One region of the Modestobacter versicolor genome, then DNA from elsewhere that is predicted to be linked to it. Evidence: riboswitches for the same ligand, from Rfam matches in the RefSeq annotation. Region 1 holds a riboswitch; each other region holds the start of a gene.

Region 1 (4,842 bases):
TCGCCGATCTCCCCACCCGGCGGGATCGTCATGATCACCAGCTGGGTGTGCTCGCCGGTCCAGAGCACGCGACGGAAGTCGGCGCTCTCCTCGGCGACGGTGGCGATGGTGAAGTGCTCCATGGCTGCCGTTCCTCCTCGATGGTCGTCGTGCTGCCGGCACCCGCCGGCTCATGATCATTCAAGAGCAGACCGGGCTCCCGCGCGATCCGAGACGGCCGAGGAGCAAGATCCAGGGCACACCGCCCAGGACGACGGAGGAGACCCCCATGCGCAGCGAGACCGACGGCACCGACCCGCAGATCCTCAGCACCGTCTCGGACAGCCTCGAGGGCGACATCGACGACGACACGGCCGGCTACTCGCCCGCCGACCGCCCCTGGGCGTCGAACGACTGGGGCACGACCGAGCGCGAGGAGGAGGCCGGCGAGAGCCTCGACGGCCGGCTCGCCCGCGAGCTGCCCGAGGGTGCGACCGACGAGGGCGACGGGCTCGGCGACTCCTCCGACACCGACGGCGAGCTGCTGGACGACGAGGTGGGCGACGACCGCGCCGGCCGGCTGGCCGACTCGGGTGAGGACGGCGTGGTCGACCGAGAGCCCGAGCTGTACGCCGAGGACGAGGGCATCGACGGCGCGGGCGCCTCGGCCGAGGAGGCCGCGGTCCACGTCGTCCGCGACTGACCGGGCCCGGCGTCGTCAGGGGCCGGACGCCACCGACGGGGGAGAGCGGGACGCCTGCCCTGCCGCCGGCGAGCGGGGTGCGAGAGGCTGTCCCCGGTCAGCGGTCTCCGCTGGCCGAGGAGCAGTGCCCGGGCAGTCGCCGGGCGGAGGACGGGAGACGGCGATGACGGAGCAGTCACGGGAGGCGGCGCTGGCCGCGGAGCGCGACGAGGTGGCGGCCGAGCTGGTCGGTGCCGAGGCGGAGGTCTCGACGCGGGCGGTGCCCGAGGGCGGCGTCGTCGTGGGCCACGACGGTTCCGGCTGCGCCCAGGAGGCGCTGACCTGGGCCGCGGCGATGGCCGAGCGGGCGAACTGGCCGCTGCACGTGGTGCGGGCCTGGCGGATCGCCACCGCGCCGCAGCCGCCCACCTGGGAGCCGGGCTACGTCCCGCCGATCACCGACTACGAGAAGGCGGTGCAGGCCGACCTCGAGGCCGACGTCGCCGCGGTGCTGGGCGCCGAGCGGGCCCGCACGGCCACCTGCCACGTCGTGCACGCCCCGGCCGTGAAGGCCCTCATCGAGGCCGCGCAGGGCGCCGACCTGCTCGTCGTCGGTGCGCGCGGCCGCGGCGGCTTCGCCGGCCTGCTGCTGGGCTCGGTGAGCGACCAGGTCACCCACCACGCGCCGTGCCCGGTCACCGTGGTGCGCAGCGACCGCAAGGACTGAGGGTGCCCGGCACCGTCTCCCCGGAGTTCCTGCGCGCGCACACCCGCACGGCCCGGCCGACGCTCGTCCCCGAGGTGCAGCTGCACGTCGCCGACGACGTCGTCGGGCTGTGGGAGGCGATGGAGACCGAGGGCGGCGGCGCCGGCCAGGACCCGCCGTTCTGGGCCGCCGCCTGGCCCGGTGGTCAGGCGCTGGCCCGCTACGTGCTCGACCACCCCGCGACCGTGGCCGGCCGCCGGGTGCTCGACCTAGGCGCCGGCAGCGGCCTCGTCGCCGTGGCGGCGCTGCTGGCCGGGGCCACCGGCGTGCTGGCCAGCGACCCGGACCCGTACTCGCACGCCGCGATCGCGCTCAACGCCGAGCTCAACGGGGTCTCCGGCATCGAGGTGGCGGGCGACCTGCTCGACGACGACCCGCCCGCCGTCGACGTCGTCCTGGCCGGCGACGTCTGCTATGACCGGGAGATGACCGGCCGGGTGCTGCCCTTCCTCGGGGCCGCCTGGCTGGGTGGCGCCGCGGTCTTCCTCGGCGACCCGGGGCGTGCCTACGTGCCGAAGGAGGGGCTCGTCGAGCAGATCGCCTACGACGTCGTCGACGCCGACGGCGGGCCGGCCCGACGGACGACGGTGTGGCGACTGCCCTGATCAGAGGCCTGTCCCAGCCGTCCCATGCGCACGCTCACAACCCACATCTGGTGCCCGCGCGTGGCAGATCACCACGAAATGTGGTGCCGGGGATTGTCACGTCCGGGTAACGGCATCTACCTTGGCGGAGTCCGGTCGGACGTCAGGTCCTCATCCGAGGAGCCCGTACCGGATGCCGCCGAGTCGCTCATCGCAGCGAGCCGGGGACCCACCGCAGCACTGGGGTGAATCCTGACCTGGGCAGAGTCCAGGCCGGGTAGGGCGACTTCCAGCCCGAATCCGTCAGCTAACTCGGTAGGCGGCCGCGGAAGACCCACGGAGCCCCTCCCTTCATGTCCCGTCGCACCACCGCGCACACGTCGAACGAGCAGTCCCTCCCCACGGAGGTCCTCGAGCAGGTCGCCGACGCGACCGCCGAGATCGACGCCGCCGAGACCCACGCCGCAGCCGTCCCCGCCGCCGAGACGGTCGGCAGCCACCGCGCCACCGGTCGTCGCCGGCCGCCGATCGGGCTGCGCCGTCCCGCCTTCTTCCTGGCCGCCGCCGCGGCCGGCGGGATCGTGGTCAACGTCCTGGTCGCCGGCCAGCCCGACGCCGCCGCCGCTCCCGAGCCGGTCAGCGTCGCCAGCCAGCTGGGGCTGAGCTCGCAGGACACCGCCACCGCCCTCTCCGACGGCTCGGTCGGCGACCGCCTGGGCGAGCTGGCCGCCAACCGCAGCCAGCGGGAGGCCGAGCAGGTCGCCGCCGCGCAGTCCCAGGCCGCCGCCGACCAGGCCGCCCTCGAGGCGAAGGCCGCCGCGGAGGCGAAGGCCGCCGCCGAGGCCCAGGCCGCCGCGGAGGCCCAGGCCGCCGCCGAGGCCGCTGCGAAGGCCGCCGCCGAGCAGGCCGCAGCCGCCGCCGAGGCGGCGGAGGCCGAGAAGGCCGAAGAGGCCGAGGAGTCGGCCCCGGCAGCCTCGTCGGGCTCCGCGTCCGCGTCCGGCTCCTACCAGGAGTACGCGCTGGCCCAGCTCGGCGGCAACGCGAGCGAGTTCTCCTGCCTCGAGAGCCTGTGGGGCAAGGAGAGCGGCTGGAACCCCAACGCGCAGAACCCGACCAGCACCGCCTACGGGATCCCGCAGTTCCTGGACTCGACCTGGAAGGGCACCGGCATCGCCAAGACGTCGGACCCCTACCGGCAGATCGACGCCGGGCTGATCTACATCGACTCGCGCTACGGCTCGCCGTGCGGCGCGTGGGCGCACTCGAAGTCCACCGGCTGGTACTGACGCCGCGATCGGCGCAGCGGTCAGGAGGGGTCACCCGGTCTCGGGTGGCCCCTCCTGCGCGTCCGGGGCCGGGCCGGCCGAGCGGCCTCCTCCAGGCAGGGCGGATCATGGTGCATCCGGTCACGTCCCGGACTGCGAAGAGCCCCCGGGGTCGTTGCACCTCGACGTCACCGGCCGGGCTCCGGACGTCGTCGTCCGCAGCGACCGGGGCACCACCCGTCCCTCCCGGGACGGGCATCGGTCACGATGGACCGGTGGAACACCCAGACGAGGAGCGCTGAACCGTGGGCAGACACCGCGCACCCGAGGGCGCTGCGACGGACTTCGACGCCGCCACCAGCGCGCTGGCCGACGTCACCGGCGACTACACCGTCGACGTGGCGCACACCCGGATCGGCATCCGGGCCCGGCACGCCATGGTGACCACCGTCCGTGGCGCCTTCACCGAGTTCTCCGGCACGGCGCACCTGGACACCGCCAAGCCGGCCGCCAGCAGCGTCACGCTGCGGATCGCGACCGCCAGCATCGACACCGGCACCCCCGACCGGGACGCGCACCTGCGCTCGCCGGACTTCCTGGACGTCGAGCGGTACCCCGAGATGGTCTTCCTCTCCACCGGCGTGGAGCAGGTCGACGACGACGTCTACCGGGTGACCGGCGACCTCACGATCAAGGACGTCACCCGCTCGGTGAGCATCGACTTCACGCTCACCGGCTCGGCCCTGGACCCGTTCGGCAACACCCGGGTGGGCTTCGAGGGCGCGCTGGCGATCAAGCGCAGCGACTGGGAGCTCACCTGGAACACCGTGCTGGACACCGGCGGCGTGCTCGTCAGCGACCGGATCCAGGTGGAGTTCGACGTCTCGGCCATCAAGGCCTCCTGAGCCCCACGTGGGCCAGGTCACCGCTAGGGTGGCACTCAGTGCCACGCCGCCCGGCGGCGGTGCGCACTCCAGCCGGACGACGGCGTCCGGCGGGGAGACCGAGCATCAGGAGGTCCGCAGGTGGCGAACGCGTGGTTCGAGTCGGTGGCCGAGGCGCAGCGCCGGGCGAAGAAGCGGCTCCCGAAGGGCGTCTACGGCGCACTGGTGGCGGGGTCGGAGCGGGGCCTGACCGTCGATGACAACATCGCGGCCTTCGCCGAGCTCGGCTTCGCCCCGCACACCGCCGGGCTCAGCAACGACAAGCGGATGGCCACCCGCGTCATGGGGCAGGACATCTCGCTGCCGGTGCTGATCAGCCCCACCGGTGTGCAGGCCGTGCACCCCGACGGCGAGGTCGCCGTCGCCCGGGCCGCGGCCGCCCGCGGCACCGCGATCGGGTTGTCCTCCATGGCGAGCAAGCCGATGGAGGAGGTCATCGCGGCGAACCCGAAGACCTTCTTCCAGCTGTACTGGGTCGGCGACCGGGACGTGATGGCCGCCAAGGTCGAGCGGGCCCGCAACGCCGGTGCAGCGGGGCTCATCGCCACGCTGGACTGGTCGTTCTCCTACGGCCGCGACTGGGGCAGCCCGTTCATCCCGGAGCGGATCAATCTCGAGGCGG
Region 2 (4,842 bases), 780 kb from region 1:
AAGACCTCCTCGGTGAGCCGGACCCACAGCGCGCGCTCGGGGAAGCGGGACCGGCGGTTGTACCGCGGCTTGTGCTCGGCGATCAGCCGCAGCTCGCGGACGGCGGCCTCCAGGTCGTGCGCGCAGGGCAGCGCCTCGATCCGCTCGGCCAGGGCGACCATCTCGGTCATCCGGCTGCGCTGCTCGCCGGCGGTGAAGTAGCTGCGGACCCGGCTGCGCAGGTCGGTGGAGGTGCCGACGTACAACGGCTCGTCGCGCGGGCCGCGGAACACGTAGACCCCGGGGCCGGTGGGCACGTGCTCGGCCAGGTGCCGCTTGCGCCGGCGCTGCGGGTCGACCTGGCGGGTGAGGCCGGTCAGCTCCTCCAGCGAGGTGACGCCCAGCGGGCCGAGGCGCTCGAAGAGGCCGTGCAGCACGTCGACGGTGGCCCGGGCGTCGGCCAGCGCGCGGTGGCACGGCTGGGTGGTGGTGGAGAAGAACGGGGCCAGCGTGCCCAGCTTGCAGTTGGGCACCTCGTCGCGGGTGAGCAGCCGCCGGGCCAGGACGGCGGTGTCCACGGAGGCGAAGGCCGGCCACAGGACCCCGCTCGCCTCGCAGGCGGCCTTCAGGAAGCCCAGGTCGAACGGGGCGTTGTGCGCGACGAGCACGGTGCCGCGGGCGAACTCCAGGAAGGCCGGCAGCACCGCGTCGATCCGGGGCGCCGTGGCGACCATCATCGAGGTGATCCCGGTCAGCACGCTGATGTAGGGCGGGATCTCGGTGCCCGGGTCGACCAGCGTCTGGAACTCGCCGACCACCTGGCCGCCGCGCACCTTCACCGCACCGATCTCGGTGATCGCGCTGTCCTTGGGCGAGCCACCGGTGGTCTCCAGGTCGACCACGACGAACGTGACGTCGGCCAGCGGGGTGCCCAGGTCGTCGATGGTCGCCTGGTGGAACCGCGGTCGCTCCACCTCGGCCGGTCGCGGCAGCGCCACGTGCCGCCAGTCCGCGGGTGAACCGGCTGCGGGAGCGGCCGGCGGGAACGGCGGGAGCGAGGGGTGGGACGGCACGCAGCGGACGCTAGGTCGGGGGTCCGACAGTCCCGGGGAGGCCACGCCGGGTGCCGGCGGTGCCCGGTCACCACGCCGCACCGGCCGGCCGGGGGACCGGCGGTGTCCCCGCCGGGCGGTCGAGCGGAACTGTCGGTGGCTGCTCCTAGCGTCCTCGGTGTCGGACGAACGAGAGAAGGAGAGCCGCCGTGCTCATCGACTGCGACACCTGCACCGTCCGCGGTCAGGGCTGCGACGACTGCGTCGTGACCGTGCTGCTGGGCGCCCCGCCGGGCTGGCGCGGGAGCGACCCGACCGTCGTGCCGCTCACCCGTCGCCCGGCCGTGGGGCGCGCTCCTGAGCGCCGCGCCGGGGACCCGGCCACCGGCCATGACCACCACGCTGCGCAGGCAGCCGGTGGCGCGCCCGGCCGTGCCGCCGGTGCCCGTGACGTCCGTCGCGTTGACACCAGCGCCGCGGACGCCTGGTCGGTCGTCGAGCTCGACGAGGTCGAGCGTCGCGCGGTGCAGGCTTTGGCAGACTTCGGCCTGGTCCCGCCGTTGCGTCATCAGGATGCGTCCACGCCGGGAGATCGCCACGTGAGCTGACAAATTCCACAGGTGTGATTTGTCAGGTCTGACCCGTACTCGGGGGTTTGACAGGGCTTCATCTCGATCCGGTCACGGACTTAAGTTCGTCGTGTCCGAACGAGAGGTCGTCACCACTGAGGGTGACCTCGATCGGACACCGCCGAACCGCCAGGCCTCCTCCGGCCGGGTGGACCGGGGACCCACCGCAGCACTGGGGTGAGTTCTCGCGCGCTCCGGGAGACCGGGGCGCACGCGCCGACGACGGCGCGCAGAGATAGGGCGCTTGCTTCCACGCCCGAACCCGTCAGCTAACCCGGTAGGCGGTTCGACTGGAAGAAACGGAGCCCCGCCGAACCGTGGCGAGTCCTCAGCCCTGCCCCCGGCGTGCCCTGCGCGCGTCCGAGTCCGACGCCCGTCCGGCCGGCCCCCGCCGGGCCCTCGGTCGACTCGGCACCGGCCTGCTCCTCGGCACGGCCGCCAGCCTGGCCTTCACCGTCCTCCCCGGCAGCGCCTCCGCCGCGCCGGGTGACGCGACACAGGCGGGCACGGCCGACGAGGCGACGCGACTGGTGGCCACCGCCACCCACGACCTCGAGGTCGTCACCGAGCAGCTCAACGACGCCCGCGAGACGCTGGCCCAGCAGCAGGCCGCCGCCGACGCGGCCGGCCAGGCGGTGGCCGGCGCGCAGGCCCAGCTCGCCGCGCTGGACGCCCAGATGCGGCAGATCGCCCGCAGCGCCTTCACCGGGGAGAACCTCTCCCGGTTCAACGCCCTGATGTCCAGCGGCTCGGCCGACGAGTTCCTCGCCCAGGTCACCACGCTCGACGCGATCGCCGGGCACACCAACGACGTGCTGGCCGAGGTCACCGCCGCCGCCCAGGCCGCCGAGCAGGCCAAGGCCGACGCCGACGCCGCGGCCGCTGCCGCGCAGCAGACGCTGGCCGACGTCACCGCCCGGCAGGACGCCCTGACCGCCGACATCGCCGACTACCAGCAGCAGTTCCAGGCCCTCAGCGTCGTCCAGCAGGAGGAGGTCGTCGAGGAGCACGCCGGCCCGGTGCTGGAGGCCCCGGCGGTGGCGGTCAGCGCCTCGAGCGATGCCGCGCAGGTGGTCATCGACACCGCGATGGCCCAGCGCGGTGACCCCTACGTGTGGGGTGCCGGCGGACCGGACGCGTTCGACTGCTCCGGGCTGACCCAGTACGCCTACGCCGCCGCCGGCATCTCGCTGCCGCACTCCAGCCTGGCGCAGTCCCGGATGGGCACAGCGGTCGCCCGAGCCGACCTGCAGCCCGGCGACCTGGTCTTCTTCTACAGCCCGGTCAGCCACGTGGGCATCTACATCGGCAACGGCCAGATGGTGCACGCCTCCACGTTCGGCAGCCCGGTGCTGGTCACCAGCGTCGACATGTCCGGCTACGTCAGCGCCCGCCGGCTGGTCGGCTGACCCGCGTCCCGCCACCCCAGCGGTGGTGCGGCGGGGCACAGGGAGGCTCCCTAAGCTCCCCAGCGTGCGCACCCCGACCCAGCTGAGCCGGCACGGGTGAGCACGGCGCACCCGTCGGCGCCCGCCCGGCCCACCGCTCGCCGCCCCGCCCTGCTGGTGGCCGTGCTGCTCGGGCTGGCGCTGGCCGTCGTCATCGCCGTCGTCACCCCGTGGGACCTGCTGCCCACCCCGCCCGGCGGCCGCACCCCGGTCGACCCGGCGCAGGCCTTCACCCCGGAGCAGATCGCCCGGGCCGAGGACTTCGTCTCCCAGCTGCGCCCGGCGTCGCTGACCTCGCTGGTGCTCGGGCTGGTGGTCTCCGCGGTCTTCGGGCTCACCCGCGCCGGGGCCGCCACCGCGCGTGCGGTCGCCCGGCCGCTGGGCGGTGGGTGGGGCTGGCAGGTGCTGCTGGGCGGGATCGCCGTCCTGGTCGTCGGCCGGCTGGTCACCCTGCCGCTGGCCGCCTACGCCGAGGTGGTGCGGCACCGGTTCGGGCTGTCCACCCGCGGCTGGGGACTGTGGGCCCGCGACGTCGCCACCTCCACCGGCATCAACGCCGGGCTCACCGCGCTGGGCATGCTCGGGCTGGTGGCGCTGGCCCGGCGTGCCCCGCGCACCTGGTGGGCCTGGGCGGGCGGCGCGGCCGCCGCGCTGGTGGTCATCGGGTCGTTCCTCTACCCGCTGGTGATCGAGCCGGCCTTCAACCGCTTCGAGTCGATGCCCGCCGGCGAGCTGCGCACCGAGCTGTTCGCGCTGGCCGAGCGCAGCGGCACCCCCGTGCAGGACGTCCTGGTGGCCGACGCCTCGCGGCGCACGACGGCCCTGAACGCCTACGTCTCCGGGTTCGGCTCGACCCGGCGGATCGTCGTCTACGACACGGTCCTCGACCAGCTCTCCGACGCCGAGGTCGAGTCGATCGTCGCCCACGAGCTCGGGCACGTCTCCGCCGACGACGTCCTCACCGGCACGCTGATCGGTGCCCTGGGCGCCGGTGCGGGCACCGCGCTGCTGGGTTGGCTGCTGGGCTCGACCCCGCTGCTGCGGCGGAGCGGTGCCAGCGGCCCCGGCGACGGGCAGGTGATCGGGTTGCTGCTCTTCCTGCTCGCGCTGGGCACCCTGCTGTCCACCCCGGTGCAGAACCTGGTCTCCCGGCACATCGAGGCGCGCGCCGACCTGCACGCCCTGGAGCTCACCCGCGACCCGGGGTCGTTCGTCGCCGTGCAGGAGCAGCTGGGGACCGCGAACCTCTCCGACCCCGACCCGCCGGCCCTCTGGCAGTGGGTGTTCGGCTCGCACCCCACGGTGCCGCAGCGGGTGGCCTTCGCCGCGGACTGGGTCCGGGTCGACGGCGGATGAGCCGCACGCTCGTCGTCACCAACGACTTCCCGCCCCGGCAGGGCGGCATCCAGACCTTCGTGGCCGCGCTGCTCGCCACCCGCCCGCCGGGGTCGCTGGTCGTGCTCGCCTCCGACCACCCCGGCAGCGCCGAGCACGACGCCGCGCTGCCCTATGAGGTCGTGCGGGCGCCCACCGGCATGCTGCTGCCCACGCCGGGCGCCGCCCGCACCGCTGCCCGGCTGGCCCGCGAGCACGAGTGCCGCACGGTGTTCTTCGGGGCCGCCGCACCGCTGGGGCTGCTCGCCCCGGGCCTGCGCCGGGCCGGGGTGGAGCGGCTGGTCGGGGCCACGCACGGGCACGAGACCGGCTGGGTGGCGCTGCCCGCCGCGCGCCAGC
Region 3 (4,842 bases), 2.8 Mb from region 1:
GCGGCGCGCGGCGCCCAGCACCACGTCGTCGCCGGTGAGCCGCAGCTCCTCCAGCGACCCGCCGGGCACCCGCTCCCACCAGCCGCCGGGGCTCTCCGAGGTGGCGCCGGCGAGGTGCGACAGCAGCTGGCCGACGGTGCGGTCGCCGAGCGGGGTGCCCGGGACGTGCTCCTCGAGCGGGTCGTCGAGGCCCAGCCGGCCCTCGTCGCGCAGCCGCATCACCGCGACGGCGGTGACCGTCTTGCTGATCGAACCGAGCCGGTACTGGACGTCGGTGTGCGGCTCGGCCACGTCCCCGCGCCCGGCGGACCAGGCCAGCCCGCCGTCGCGGACGACGCCGGCGACCAGGCTGGGCGCGCGCCCGTCGCGCTGCACCCGCGCGGTGCGGGCGAGCAGCGTGCGCGCGGTGGAGGGCAGCACCGGTTCGGCCATGCGCGGAGGCTAGCCAGCCGCGGCGGGTGCGGTCGCGCCGACCGGGAGCCGGCCGGTGCGCTGGGCCCACCGCTCGAACCAGACGGTGCACAGCGGCGGCACCGAGGCGGCGAGCGCGAGGAACGCGGTGCCGAGGGACCAACCGAGCACCCGCCAGGCGACGAGCGCGACGACGACGTAGGCGACGAACACCGCCCCGTGCACCGGACCGGCCACCTGCACGCCGACCTCGGTGGTCTTCAGCACCCACTTGACGAACATCCCGGCCAGCAGGAGCACCCAGGACACCGCCTCGGCGATCGCGACGACGCGGAACACCCGGGCGACGGTGCGCGAGTCGGTCAGGGCGGCGGGCATGGCGCTCCTCGGTCAGGCGTCCGGCGGGGTGGGTCCATGGTGCCGGGCCGGCCTGTGTGAGCTGGCTCGCGCCCCGGGCAGCACCGTGCCCCGGTCACCAGGGGCGACCGGGGCACCGTGCGACGTGCGACGTGCTGGGTCTTACCCGACGCGGCGCATCGCGGTGATCGAGCCCATGTAGTCGATGTCGACGACCTTGACCACGTCACCGGAGGTCGGGGCGTGCACCATCTGGCCGTTGCCGATGTAGATGCCGACGTGGCTGACCGGGCTGTAGAAGGCGAGGATGTCGCCCGGCTGCAGCTGGTCGCGGGAGACGGCCTGACCGGCGGCGGCCTGCGACCGGCTCGAGTGCGGCAGCGAGACGCCGGCGGCGGCGTAGGCGTACTGCACGAGGCCGGAGCAGTCGAAGCTGTTCGGACCGGCTGCCGCCCAGACGTAGGGCTTGCCGATCTGCGCCATCGCCGTGCTGACCGCGGTGGCGGCGGCGCCGCTGCCGGCCACGACCGGAGCCGCGGCGGCCGGGGCGGGGGCGGAGCCGGCGGCCTGCGGGCGGTCGGCCCGCGAGGCGGCCGGGGTCGACCGCTCGGTGGCCTGGGCGGCCTCGGCGGCGTGCGCGGCTGCGGCGGCGGCCAGGGCCGCCTCCTTCTCCTGCGCCGAGAGCCGGTCGTACTGCGCCTGGTACTCCGCGATCTGGGAGTTCAGGTCGGCCTGCTGCGCGGTGACCTGGTCGACGAGGGCCTGGGCGTCGGCGGTCGACCGGGCCGCGGCGGCCTCGGCCGCCTCGGCGTCCTCGGTCGCCTGCTGCGCCGCGGCGAGCAGCTCGTTGTTGTGGTCGGCGATGGTGCCGAGGGTGCCGACCCGGTCGAGCAGCTCGTCGGCGGAGTCGCTGCTCAGCATCGCCTGCAGGGTGCTCAGGCTGTCGCCGGTGTAGGCGCTGCGCGCCACCTCGACGACCTGGCCGCGGGCGGTGGCGACGGTGGCCTTGGCGGTCTCGGCCTGCTGGCCGGCCTCCTCGGCGGCGGTCTGCGCGTCGGCCAACTGGACGCGGGCGTCGTTGAAGCGCTCGGTCACGACCTCGAGCTCGTGGGCGCGCTCGGCGACGAGCGCGGCGGCCTCCTGCGAGGTGGTGGGCTGGTCCGGCGCGGCAGCGGCCGGCAGCGGAGCCAGGACGACGCCGCCGGCGACGGCGAGCGTGAGGAGGGCCCGACGGCCGGTGCGGCCACGACGGGCAGAGCGGTGCGAACTCGCCATGTTCGGCGGGTGTGTCCTTTCTTCCACCTGCCGCCTACCGAGTTAGCTGACGGGTTCGGGTGGGAAGACACCCGGCGGCGCGCCCCCCTGGGAGGGTCTGCTGCTTCACCCCAGTGCTGCGGTGGGTCCCCGGTCCACGGCCCGCGGTGACGCTGCGGGGCGGTGTGGTTCGGCGGCGGTCCTGACGGTCGTCACCCGGGTGGGTGGCTGCGTTGCCCGTCCGGACCGTCGCCCACCGTAGGTGGGGTAGCTGGAGATGACAAACGGCTCGGTGGGATTTGTGCAGAAACTCCTGGCGTGTGCTCCGACACGCTCACGCGGCGTGACAGGCTCGCCGGGTGCGTGGCCTGGCGCGGCGGGAGTTCTGCCTCGTGCTGCTGCGCCGGATGGCCGACACGCGACCTGACCTGGTCGCGGACGCGCTGCCCAGGCTGGGTGCCGACCGCGCCGAGGCCCATGCCGCCCACACTCGTTGGCAAGCACTCCACCACGCACAGCGAGCGCCGCGCGGGGTCGATCTGCGCACCGCGGTGCTCGGCCCGCCGGAAGAACGTGAGGACCGTCGCTTCGGCGACCTGGACCTCGAGGTCCGGCGGTGGCCGCTGCCGCTGTGGCCGCACCTGTGGTGGGAGGTGCTCTCCGACCCCGCGGGGCCGGTGCTGCACGAGCAGCTGGTCCGCGCCCCGGGCTCACCGGTGCCGCCTGCGGGTGCCGGGCTCCGGGTGTGGGAGCACGTCGTCGAGGACGTCTCCGCGCTGGACGGGGCGGTCGACGTCGACCCCGGTGTGGTGACCCGCTGGGAGGTCCACCTCCCCGACGGCACCCGTGCCTGCTTCGTCTGGGGGTTGCTGCAGCAGGTGCACCCCGCCCCTGGATGATCGGGCGTGTGCCGCACCTCACCACCGCCGCGTGGGACGACCCCGCCGTCCAGGAGCTGACCGCCGCCCAGCAGGCCGAGGTGCGCCTCCGCTACGACGGCGCCGGCGAGCCCGGCGTGCCGCCCTCCGCCGCGGACGTCGCGGTGGTGCTCGTGGCCCGGGACGACGACGGCACGCCGATCGGCTGCGGTGCGCTGCGCCCCCTCGGCGGCAGCGAGGCGGAGGTGAAGCGGATGTACGTCGTCCCGGCCGCGCGCGGCCGCGGCGTCTCCCGCCTGCTGCTGGCCGGTCTGGAGGCCGAGGCGCTGCGCCGGGGGTGGACGACGGTGCGGCTGGAGACCGGGGTGCGGCAGCCGGAGGCGGTCGCGCTCTACACGTCGGCGGGCTACCGGCCGGTCGAGGCCTTCGGGCACTACGTCGGCGCCGACGACCCGTACGCGGTCTTCTTCGCCCGGGAGCTGGCGTGACCGCCGCCCGGTACGACGCCGTGGTCGTCGGCGGCGGCCACAACGGCCTGACCGCGGCGGCCTACCTGGCCCGCGCCGGCTGGTCGGTGCTGGTGCTGGAGCGGCGCGACGTGCTCGGTGGCGCGGCGGTCAGCCAGCAGGTGTTCCCGGGGGTCGACGTCCGGCTGTCCGCGTACTCCTACCTGGTCAGCCTGCTGCCCGACCGGATCGTCGGCGACCTGGCCCTGCCGGTGCGGCTGCTGGACCGGTCGGTCGCCTCGGCCACCCCGCTGGTGCGCGACGGCCGGCACCGCACGCTGCTGGTGGAACGGGACGAGGGGCCGGCCACCGCCGCGTCGTTCCGCGAGCTCACCGGCTCCGACGCCGAGCTGGCCGGGTGGCAGCGGTTCTACGGCCGGCTGGCCACCCTCGCCGAGGACCTGGCCCCGACGCTGACCGAGCCGCTGCCCAGCGCGGCGCAGCTGGCGGCCCGGCTGCGCGACCCGGGTATCTGGCACGACCTGCGCGAGCGCCCGCTGGCCGACGTGGTCGCCGACCACCTGGCCGACGACGAGGTGCGCGGCATCGCGCTCACCGACGGCCTGATCGGCACGTTCGCCGACGTGCACGCCGCCGACGGGCTGGCCGGCCGCTGCTTCCTGTACCACCTCGTCGGCAACGGGACCGGCCGCTGGCGGGTGCCGGTGGGCGGCATGGGATCGGTGAGCGGGGCGCTCGCCACCGCTGCCCGGGCGGCCGGCGCGGAGCTGGTCACCGGCGCCACGGTCACCCGCATCGAGACCCGGGCCGACGGCGTCACGGTGCACTGGACCGACGCCGAGGGCACCGCGGCCGCCGCGGACGGCGGGTACGCGGTGAGCGGGGCGGCGCCCGCGGTGCTCGACGAGCTGGTCGGGGCAGCGCCGGGCGCCCGGCCGTCGGGGTCGCAGCTGAAGGTCAACATGGTGCTGCGCCGGCTCCCGGGGCTGCGCTCGGGCGCCGACCCGCGCCAGGTGTTCAGCGGCACGGTGCACGTCGACGAGGGCGCTGCCCGGATCGACGCCGCGTACGCCCAGGCGGCCGCCGGGCAGCTGCCCGACGTCGTCCCGTTCGAGGTGTACTGCCACTCGCTCACCGACCCGTCGATCGTCGGCGGCACCGGGCTGCACACCCTGACCCTCTTCGGGCTGCACACCCCCGCCGAGCTGTACGCCGCCGACCCGGTGGGCACCCGGGAGGAGGCGGTGCGCCGGGTGGTCGCCCAGCTCGACGAGCACCTGACCGAGCCGCTGGCCGACTGCCTGGCCCGGGACGCCGAGGGCCGGCCGTGCCTGCAGGCGTCCTCACCGCTGGACGTCGAGGCCTCGCTGGCCATGCCGGGCGGGCACATCTTCCACGGCGACCTCTCCTGGCCGGTGGCCCGCACCGACGGCGAGGCCGGCACCTGGGGCGTCGCGACGGCGCACCCGCGGGTG
Region 4 (4,842 bases), 370 kb from region 1:
ACGAGCCCACCGGCGCGCTGGACGTCGAGACCGGCGCGTCGGTGATGGCGCTGCTGGCCGAGGTGACCGCGGAGAGCGGTGCCGCCCTGATCACCATCACCCACGACCTGTCGGTGGCCGCGCTGGCCGGCCGGCGGTTCCGGCTGGACGCCGGCCGGCTCACCCCGGTGGCCGCGGGCAGCGCGCTGGCGGCGGCGACGAGCGACCGGACCGACACGTGACCGAGCTCGCGAGGGCACACGGGGGCAGGGCATCGGCGAGCACGGTCCCGACGAGCGCCAGCGAGGAGGGGCTGTGATCGGCCTGCTGGGCAGCGTGACCGAGGCCTGGGGCGAGGTCCGGGTGCACAAGGCCCGGGTGCTGCTCTCGCTGGTCGGGGTGTTCCTCGCCGTGCTGGCGATGACGACGGTGACCGCGCTGGGGGAGATGGCCGCCCAGGTGCAGCAGGAGCAGGCCGAGGCCAGCGGCGGCCGCACCGCGACGATCTCGGTGCAGGCCTACGACCCGATGACCGGCACCCTGCCCCAGGCCGAGTGGGAGGCGGGGGTGGACGCACTGGTCGCCCGGTACGGCATGCCGGCGGAGGCGGTCGCCACCACGGCCTACGGCCAGGCGCTGTACCGGATGCCCGGCGGCACCCAGACGATCGACACCATCCGCGTCTCGCCCTCCTACGGGCCGCTGCACCGGATCCAGCCGGTCGAGGGGCGCTGGTTCCGGGCCGGCGACCGGGAGAGCATGTCGCCGGCGCTGGTGGTGAACGAGGACTTCCTCGGCATGCTCGGCGTGGCCGACCTGAGCAGCCGGCCGACCGTGGTGATCGGCGGGCCGCAGCCGGTGCTGGCCACCATCGTCGGGGTGGCGAGGTGGAACTCCGGCTACCCGACCGCCTACCGGATCGACGAGTCGGCCGGGGACGGCGCCGCGGCGACCGGCTCGGCGGGGTACTGGTCACCGCCCAGCCTCGAGCTGTGGGTGCCCTCGGCGCAGGCCGACGCGGTCACCGAGGCGGTGCAGACCGACCTGGCCCGGCTGCTGCCCGGCGCGGAGGTGCAGGCCTTCCGGGCCGACCCGGAGAACCTGGAGAGCACCATCGCCAAGCTGCGGATGGCGGTGCGAGCGGCCGGGCTGGTGGTGCTGGCCCTCGGCGGGCTCGGCGTGCTGAACATCGGCCTGGTCACGGTGCGCCAGCGGATCCGGGAGATCGGCGTCCGGCGCTCGTTCGGGGCGACGTCGGCGCGGGTGTTCTCCGCGGTGGTGCTGGAGAGCGTCGTCGCGACGGCGCTGGCCGGCCTGGCGGCGGTCGCGCTGTCGGTGGCGGTGGTGCGGAACCTGCCGCTGGAGCGGTGGCTGGCCGGCGGGATCCCGCTGGTCGACGCCCCGGGCTTCCCGGTGTCCGCGGCGGTGGAGGGGCTGATCGCGGCGACCGCGGTCGGTGCGCTCGCCGGGCTGGTGCCGGCGCTGATCGCCGTCCGGGTCAAGGTCATCGACGCGATCCGGTTCTGAGCGGAGCGGCCGGGGAGGACGTCCCCGGCCGCTCGCTCAGTGCGTCACAGCGCCAGGCGCTGCCCGACGTAGATCGTGTTCGGGTTCTTCACCGTCGACCGGTTCTGCGCGTACAGCTCACGCCAGGTCATGCCGTGGGCCTTGGCGATCTTGGCGAGGGTGTCGCCGCGGCGGACGGTGTACGTGCCGCCGGACGACTGGCCCGACGACGCCGGTGCCGCGGCCGCCGGAGCGGGTGCGGGAGCCGGTGCCGGTGCCGGTGCCGCGGCGGCCGGTGCGGACGCCGCGGGCGTGCTGCCCCCGGTCAGGTACTTGCCGCAGGTCGGCCAGGCACCGATGCCCTGGCCGACCAGGACCGCCTCGGCGATCTCGATCTGCTGGGCCGGTGTGGCCAGGTCGGCCCGCGGCGCGTACGCGCCGCCGCCGAAGCCCAACCAGGTCGACGAGCTGAACTGCAGCCCGCCGTAGTAGCCGTTGCCGGTGTTGATGCTCCAGTTGCCACCGGACTCGCACTGGGCGACGCCGCTCCAGTCGTGCTCCGCGGCCGACGCCGGTGCGGCGAGGACGCTGATGCCGACGGCGGCTGCGCCGAGGGTGACGGCGCCGCCGCGCAGCAGGGTGCGGGCGCGCGTCATCGAGGTGTGCTCGGACATGGGTGATCCTCCGATCACCGCCGGCGAGGTGAGCTGTCGGGTTCGGGCTGATCGTGCCCGGCCCGCCGTGCGTGGAGCGCACGGCGCGGCTTCACCCCGAGACGCGCGGACGCGTCGGAGAAGTGGTTCCCCCGCCCCCGTCCTGGTTCGACTCGGGAGTCAGGCGACCGGCGGACGGGGTTGGGCGGTCCGGTGCCTCGTGCCCGTCCGGTGTGGCCCGGGCACGCGCACCACTGTCAACGAGACCGCCCGGTTCCGCAGCCGCTGCGCGAGCGGGCTCGGGCATACCCGCAGGACGGCCGCCGACAGGCCGGGCCGGGAACGCCGCAGCGTCCCCGGCCCGTGACCGTCCGTGTGCCGTTCCTCAGTGCTCCCGGACGAGCAGGGCGACCGGCAGCTGGGCGAGCACCTCCGCCAGCGGGGCCCCGCCGGCCGTCGAGACGACCCGGCCGCCGGTGAGCAGGTCCTGCCACGCACCGGTCGGCAGGTGCAGGGCCGTCTCGCCCCACCCGGCCTCGGCCAGGTGCACCGGGCGCCGGGTGGCGACGGTGACCACCTCGCCGCGGTCGAAGGCGACCACGCAGTCGGCGGCCGCGCCGGTGGCCTCGACCGGGGTGTAGCCGGTGAACGCCTCCGGGTGGTCGCGCCGGTGCCGCAACGCGCGGGAGACCACCAGCAGCTTGGCCGCCCCGGTCTCGTCGACCGGCGGCACCCAGCCCTCGTCCAGCCGGGCCAGCAGGCTGCGCCGCTGGTCGTAGTCGACCGGGCGGCGGTTGTCCGGGTCGACCAGCGAGAAGTCCCAGAGCTCGGTGCCCTGGTAGACGTCCGGGACGCCGGGCATCGTCAGCTGCAGCAGCTTCTGCGACAGCGAGTTCGAGTACCCGAACGGCGCGATCCGGGCGACGAACTGCTCGATCTCCGCGTGCGTCGTCGCGTCGTCGAACGCGGCGTCGACCAGGGCGTGCAGCTGGTCCTCGAACTCCTGCACCGGGTTGGTCCAGGTGGTCGAGGTGCCGGCCTCGCGGGCCGCCTTCTCCACGTAGGCGTGCGCCCGCTCCCGGGACAGCGGCCAGGCGCCGACCAGGTTCTGCCACACCAGGTGCGCCAGCGACCGGTCGGCCAGCGGGTGCCGGCCGGTCCAGCCGCGCACCAGGCCGGCCCACTCGGTGGGCAGCTCGGCCAGCACGGCCAGCCGCGACCGGACGTCCTCGCTGCGCTTGGTGTCGTGGGTGGACAGCGTCGTCATCGACGCCGGCTTGACCTCCTGGCGGTGCTGCTGCGCGGCGTGGAACGCCTCGACCGTCGTCCCGAACCGTGCCGGGTCGCCGCCCACCTCGTTGAGCGCCACGAACCGCGACCACCGGTAGTAGGCGCTGTCCTCGACGCCCTTGGCCATCACCGGCCCGGAGGTCTGCTCGAACCGGGTGGCCAGCTCGGTGCCGGCCGTGCCCAGCAGCGGGTGCAGCGCGTCGACGGCGGCGGTGAGGTCGGGACGGCGGAGCTTGACCGCGGCCACCGTCTCGTCCAGGTGCTCGCGGCCGTCGGGCAGGTAGCTGCGGTAGACCGGGAAGCTGGCGAGCAGCTCGGCCAGCCCCTCGGTGACCTGCTCGGCCGGCACGCCCGGCAGCTCGCCGACGATGCGGTGCAGCCGGGCCACCTCCGAGCCGAGCATGCCGTCGGTGACCTCGCGCTTGCAGTCGTGCACCAGCTGCGCGTAGTCGACCCGGTGGCCGGCCAGCTCGGTGTCCAGCGCGGTGATCGGGGCCTCGCCCGCGGGGTCGACGAGCACGCCGTCGACCTCGGTGAGCGCGTCGTAGCCCGTCGTCCCGGCCGTCCGCCAGCTGCCCGGCAGCTCCTCGCCCGGCTCGAGGATCTTCTCCACCACGGTCCACCGGTCGCCGGTGGCCTCGGCGAGCCGGTCCAGGTAGCCCTTCGGGTCGGCCAGCCCGTCCGGGTGGTCGATCCGCAGCGCGTCGACCGCGCCGGACCCCACCAGCTCCACGACCAGCGCGTGGGTGGCCCGGAAGACCTCGGGGTCCTCCACCCGCAGCCCGGCGAGGGTGTTGATCGCGAAGAACCGGCGGTAGTTGAGCTGGTCGTCGGCGCGGCGCCAGTCGACCAGCTCGTAGTGCTGGCGGTCGTGCACCTCCTGCGGGGTGCCGTCGCCGGTGCCCGGCGCGATCGGGAACCGGTTGTCGTAGTAGCGCAGCTCGCCGTCGACGACCTCGAGCTTCGAGACGTCGTCCGCGCTGCCCAGCACCGGGACGCGGACCCTCCCGCCACCGAAGTCCCAGTCGACGTCGAACGCGTCGGCGTGCGCGCTGCCCCGGCCGTGCTGGAGCAGGTCCCACCACCAGCTCGACTCCGCCGGGTCGCTGACGCCCATGTGGTTGGGCACCAGGTCCAGCACCAGGCCGAGACCCCGCTCGTGCAGCGCGGCGACGAACCGGTCGAGGCCGGCCCGCCCGCCGCGCGGCTCGTCGACGTGCTCGTGGTCGACGGTGTCGTACCCGTGCGTGCTGCCCGCGGCGGACCGCAGCAGCGGCGAGGAGTAGGCGTGGGTCACCCCGAGGTCGGCGAGGTAGCCGGCCACCGACGCCGCGTCGTCCAGGGTGAACTCCGCCGTCACCTGCAGCCGGTAGGTGCCGGCCGGCACCTCCCGACGGCGGCCGTGCTGCTCGGG

What was found. A riboswitch is a leader RNA that binds a small molecule or an ion and turns the genes downstream of it on or off. The one in region 1 is predicted to bind cyclic di-AMP.
Region 2: it holds a riboswitch for cyclic di-AMP, as region 1 does, so the genes downstream of both, FHX36_RS07125 (C40 family peptidase) here and FHX36_RS03310 (lytic transglycosylase domain-containing protein) in region 1, are expected to answer to the same signal.
Region 3: it holds a riboswitch for cyclic di-AMP, as region 1 does, so the genes downstream of both, FHX36_RS17255 (C40 family peptidase) here and FHX36_RS03310 (lytic transglycosylase domain-containing protein) in region 1, are expected to answer to the same signal.
Region 4: it holds a riboswitch for cyclic di-AMP, as region 1 does, so the genes downstream of both, FHX36_RS01460 (LysM peptidoglycan-binding domain-containing protein) here and FHX36_RS03310 (lytic transglycosylase domain-containing protein) in region 1, are expected to answer to the same signal.

Annotation. Positions count from the first base shown of each region.
Region 1 covers NZ_JACIBU010000001.1:686,698-691,539, forward strand. Annotated here, with positions in the region: gene FHX36_RS03290 (cupin domain-containing protein) at 1-122, opposite strand, end outside; gene FHX36_RS03295 (DUF5709 domain-containing protein) at 269-682, shown strand; gene FHX36_RS03300 (universal stress protein) at 846-1,388, shown strand; gene FHX36_RS03305 (class I SAM-dependent methyltransferase) at 1,391-2,032, shown strand; cyclic di-AMP (ydaO/yuaA leader) riboswitch at 2,199-2,348, shown strand; gene FHX36_RS03310 (lytic transglycosylase domain-containing protein) at 2,365-3,297, shown strand; gene FHX36_RS03315 (YceI family protein) at 3,582-4,181, shown strand; gene mftD (pre-mycofactocin synthase MftD) at 4,302-4,842, shown strand, end outside.
Region 2 covers NZ_JACIBU010000001.1:1,470,192-1,475,033, reverse strand. Annotated here, with positions in the region: gene FHX36_RS07135 (DEDD exonuclease domain-containing protein) at 1-1,052, opposite strand, end outside; gene FHX36_RS07130 (hypothetical protein) at 1,241-1,639, shown strand; cyclic di-AMP (ydaO/yuaA leader) riboswitch at 1,770-1,958, shown strand; gene FHX36_RS07125 (C40 family peptidase) at 1,978-3,069, shown strand; gene FHX36_RS07120 (M48 family metallopeptidase) at 3,166-4,464, shown strand; gene FHX36_RS07115 (glycosyltransferase family 4 protein) at 4,461-4,842, shown strand, end outside.
Region 3 covers NZ_JACIBU010000001.1:3,529,242-3,534,083, reverse strand. Annotated here, with positions in the region: gene FHX36_RS17265 (serine hydrolase domain-containing protein) at 1-432, opposite strand, end outside; gene FHX36_RS17260 (DUF3817 domain-containing protein) at 442-789, opposite strand; gene FHX36_RS17255 (C40 family peptidase) at 931-2,043, opposite strand; cyclic di-AMP (ydaO/yuaA leader) riboswitch at 2,060-2,228, opposite strand; gene FHX36_RS17250 (hypothetical protein) at 2,382-2,921, shown strand; gene FHX36_RS17245 (GNAT family N-acetyltransferase) at 2,918-3,388, shown strand; gene FHX36_RS17240 (FAD-dependent oxidoreductase) at 3,385-4,842, shown strand, end outside.
Region 4 covers NZ_JACIBU010000001.1:314,303-319,144, forward strand. Annotated here, with positions in the region: gene FHX36_RS01450 (ABC transporter ATP-binding protein) at 1-221, shown strand, start outside; gene FHX36_RS01455 (ABC transporter permease) at 295-1,506, shown strand; gene FHX36_RS01460 (LysM peptidoglycan-binding domain-containing protein) at 1,551-2,159, opposite strand; cyclic di-AMP (ydaO/yuaA leader) riboswitch at 2,163-2,322, opposite strand; gene treY (malto-oligosyltrehalose synthase) at 2,524-4,842, opposite strand, start outside.